2 regions of the Azospirillum sp. Marseille-Q6669 genome follow, and region 1 is predicted to be linked to the other one. Evidence: predicted binding sites of a transcription regulator. Region 1 holds the regulator's gene; the other holds the start of a gene.
What was found. Region 1 encodes PhoB, which activates phosphate uptake and scavenging genes when phosphate is short. Its sites were predicted from a motif close to TNTCATAAAACTGTCA; they were not measured.

Region 1 (2,199 bases):
CTTCGAGGAGTTGCTGGAGGCCTGCGTGATGCTGAAGGTCACGGTCATGGCCTGCGAAATGGGGCTGCGCGCGCTCGGCCTGCCTGCCGGTGTGCAGTTGCGCCTCGACGTGCCGGTGATGACCGGCGGCGTCGTCACCTTCCTGAACGACGCGCCGAAGACCGGCGCGATCCTGTTCGTGTGAGCGCGATGACCGACGACCACAGCCTGGTGATCGAACAGGCGAACCGCTTCGAGGCGATCGCCGCGGAGGGCTTCGAGGGCCGCCCCTACCGGGACGCGCTGGTCCATCTGGCGCAGCATGTGACGGCGCATCCCGATCTCGCACCGCGGGTGGCGCACGCCCTGCGCATGATGATCGGCTTCATCGAGGACAGCGACCCGGCAAAGCGCTTCGGCCCGAAGGTAGCGATTTTGCGGGAGGCGGTGGGGCTGCTGGAGGGGTGAGGGCAGCTCTTCGGATTCTCGGCGAACAACAAAATTCACACGGATTGCAGGGATTTAAGCACGGATGACACGGATTTTTCTTGGACTTGCTTCGTGCAAGCTGATCGATCCGACACGAGCTGCGCACGAGTATAAAAATCCGTGAAATCCGTGTCCAAATCCGTGAAAACCCTATTGCCCCCCAAAACTCCTGCCGCTCACACGGACTTGCTGTCCAGCGCGTAGCCCGCCGAGCGGACGGTGCGGATCAGGTCCATCTCCGTCTCCTCGTTCATCGCCTTGCGCAGGCGGCGGATGTGAACGTCGACGGTGCGCGGCTCGACATAGACGTCGTGGCCCCACACCACGTCGAGAAGCTGCTCGCGCGAGAAGACGCGGCCGGGATGCTGCATGAAATGGCGCAGCAGGCGGAACTCGGTCGGCCCCAGATGCACGTCGCGACCGTTCCGGCGCACTCGGTGGGCGGCCAGATCCATGGTCACGTCGGCGAACTGCAGCGTCTCGTCCGTCATGCCGGGGGCCGAGCGGCGCAGAACGGCGCGCATGCGGGCGACCAGTTCGGTCGGGGAGAAGGGCTTTGTGATGTAGTCGTCGGCGCCGGAGTTCAGGCCGCGCACGCGGTCCGCCTCCTCGCCACGGGCGGTCAGCATGATGATCGGGATATCGCGCATCTTGCTGTTGCGGCGCATCTGGCGGCAAACCTCCAGCCCCGACATCAGCGGCAGCATCCAGTCGAGCAGGACGATGTTCGGCGTCTGCTCCCCGGCCAGCAGAAGAGCTTCCTCGCCGTCGGTGGCGGCGTTCACGCGGAAGCCTTCCTTCTCCAGATTGTACTTCAGCAGCGTCACGATGTCGGCTTCGTCCTCGACGATGAGAACGAGCGGCTTCAGCGCCGAATTCATGCTTGTCCCGCTCCCACTGCGCGTCTCGCCGTCACGCGGCATGTCCCGCTCCATCGTTATCCGGGCCGCCGTCCCGCGGCAATCCCCGTTCCACCGCCTCCGTGGCCGCATCCATGACCGAACCACCCGGCTCGACCACGGCGAAGCTGCTGCCGTCGTTCTTCGGGCGCGCCGCGCGCAGCGTCGTCCCGACCACCAGATAATGGATGGTCTCGGCGATGTTGGTGGCGTGGTCGCCGATCCGCTCCAGGTTCTTCGCCATGAACAGCAGGTGCGTGCAGGGCGTGATGTTGCGCGGGTCCTCCATCATGTAGGTCAGGACCTCGCGGAACAGGCTGGTGTAGAGGTCGTCCAGCTCCTCGTCGCGCTCCCAGGCGGCGATGGCGCGCTGGACGTCGCGCTCGATGTAGGCGTCCAGCACGTCCTTCATGATCGACTCGACCAGCCGCCCCATGCGCGGGATGGCCGCCGCCGGGCGCACCACCGGCACCTGGGCCAGCGCCAGCGAGCGCTTGGCGATGTTGGAGGCGTAGTCGCCGATCCGCTCCAGATCCGACGCGATCTTCAGCGCCGACACGATCTCGCGCAGGTCCTGGGCCAGCGGCTGGCGCAGGGCGAGCAGCCGCACGGCCTCGGCGTCGATATCGCGCTCGTAGGCGTCGATGCGCTGGTCGGCCTGCATGACCTGGGCGGCCAGCGCGACGTCGCGGCGGGCCACCGCCTTCACGGCGGCGTCCACCTGCGCTTCGGCGACGCCGCCCATCTGGGTGATCAGGTTGGACAGGCGCTCAAGTTCGTGCGCGAAGGAACGCACGATGTGTTCGTTGCTCATGCTTCACGTCCTTCGCTG
Region 2 (2,199 bases), on a different contig from region 1:
TCGCCCGACAGCGCCTCCACCACCTGCTGAAGCTGGTGCAGGGTGAAGGTCGGGGGCAGCAGCTCGAACACGATGGGGCGGTATTTCAGCTTGCCGCGCAGCCGCTCCAGCGCCGTCGCCAGGACGCGGCGGCCGTCGCGGGCCATTGGGCGGCCCAGCGCGCGGGGCATCTCCAGCCGCACCGTGCGCTCCTCCACCCCCGCCCGGCGGGCGAGGTCATGGTCGCGGAACGCCTCCACCACCAGCCCGGCCTCGTAGAGCAGTTCGTAGCGCTCCAGCACCCGTTCAGAATCCCAATCCCCGCCATCCAGGGCGAAGGCCATGCGGGCGCGCTCGCCGCGGCGGGCGCGGGCGGGCTCGTCCGGCGCCGCGGCGACCCAGCGGGCCAGCGCCGGGCGGATCACCGAATCGAGCAGCGCCGGCGGCGAATCGCGCCAGTCCTCCCAGGGGAAGAACTCATACAGGCCGCGCCACTCCGCACCGTCGATGCGCAGCGGCGCCTCGCGCAGCAAGGCCAGATAGCCGACCACCAGCGAGCGCGGGCCGCCGAACAGCTCGTGCGGGTCGCGGTAGCGGTCGCCGAAGCTGTAGAGCTGTTCCACATAGCGCAGGGTCAGCCCGGCCGCGCCCTCCGCGACCGCGCGCAGGCCGTCCTGAAGGGTGCGGAAGCGCTCGGGATCGAAGGGGGCGCCCGGCAGCGCGTCGCGGTGGGGCGGCGGCTCGTCGCCGCGGCGGTGCGATTCGGGGATCTCGAAGCCGCTGCGCACGGTCACCACGCGCGGCTCGGCACCATTCGCCGGGGACACGCCCACCGAAACGATGGCCGCCGTCAGGCCGATCTGAGTTTCCGAGCCAATCCGTGTTTCCGAGCCGTTCCGTGTTTCCCCTGCCACGCGCCACCCCGTTGCCGATCCGTCGGCGGCAGGATAAGCGGACCGCCGCGGCAAATCACCGGTCTTTCCGCCGGCCACCCCCGTGAAATCTCGCCGCAAGCCGGCCCGGCATGACACTTTTGTGACTCCCCACGGGCGCCGGGGATGTTACACCAGCCGCGACGCTGAGGCTCGCGCGCGTCCGTGCGGGTCCCCAGCACTGCAGGCCGGCGTAAGTTGGAGAACCACGCATGCTGAATTTGTTCCGGGCCCTGATGCCGCGCGAAGAACGGTTTTTCGACCTGTTCGCCGAGCATGCCCGGACCGTCGCCACGGGCGCCGAGGCGCTGCGGGCGATGATGGCCAGCGGCCAGGACCTGGAGGAGCGGTTCCAGACCATCCGCCGGGTCGAGAGCGAGGCCGACGCCATCGAGAAGGAGATCCAGCTCGCCGTCCACCGCACCTTCATCGTGCCCTTCGACCGTTCGGACATCCAGGAACTCGGCAAGCGGATGGACGACGTTCTCAACCTCATCGAGGAGACCGCGCGTCACCTCGTGGAGGCGGGCTTCACCGACTACACGCCGGAAATGCACGCCCAGGCCGACGCCATCGTGCGCTGCACCGCCCGGCTGAGCGCGGGCATCCCCCTGCTCCGCGACATCCCCAAACACGTCGAGCAACTCCACGCGATGACCGCCGAGGTCTCGCGGATCGAGAGCGAAGGCGACCGGCTCCTGCGCGAAGCCAAGCACCGGCTGCGCGACGAGAGCGGCGGGCTCGACGCCCCCATCACCCATCGCCACGCCCTTCAACGCGAGATCATCGAGCTGCTGGAACGCGTGCTCGATGCGTGCGAGGACGTGGCCGACACCATCGACGGCATCATCGTCGAACAGGTCTGATCCCATGGAAGCCGCTACCCTCGCCCTGCCCATCCTCATCGGGCTGATCGGCGTCGCCCTCCTCTTCGATTTCCTCAACGGGCTGCACGACGCGGCCAACTCCATCGCAACGGTCGTCTCCACCCGCGTGCTGTCGCCGCGGACCGCCGTCGCCATGGCCGCCTTCTTCAACTTCATCGCCTTCCTGTTCTTCGGGCTGCATGTGGCGACCACCATCGGCACCGGCATCGTCGGGGCGGGGGTGGTGGACCCGCACGTCATCTTCGGCGCGCTGATGGGCGCCATCGTCTGGAACGTCTTCACCTGGTGGCTGGGCATCCCGTCCAGCTCCTCCCACGCGCTGATCGGCGGCCTCGTCGGGGCCGGCGTGGCGAAGGCCGGGCTGGACGCCGTGGTGGTGTCCGGTCTGGCGAAGACCGCCG

Region 2: ACWPXE_RS08840 (DUF47 domain-containing protein) is a predicted target of PhoB. The motif match lies at 1,005-1,020, and genes of this name have one in related genera.

The regions. Positions count from the first base shown of each region.
Region 1 is NZ_CBCOOP010000005.1:183,884-186,082, forward strand. It holds gene ACWPXE_RS26155 (DsrE family protein) at 1-184, shown strand, start outside; gene ACWPXE_RS26160 (hypothetical protein) at 190-447, shown strand; gene phoB (phosphate regulon transcriptional regulator PhoB) at 645-1,349, opposite strand; gene phoU (phosphate signaling complex protein PhoU) at 1,381-2,181, opposite strand.
Region 2 is NZ_CBCOOP010000001.1:2,006,891-2,009,089, reverse strand. It holds gene ACWPXE_RS08845 (NUDIX hydrolase) at 1-773, opposite strand, end outside; gene ACWPXE_RS08840 (DUF47 domain-containing protein) at 1,124-1,777, shown strand; gene ACWPXE_RS08835 (anion permease) at 1,782-2,199, shown strand, end outside.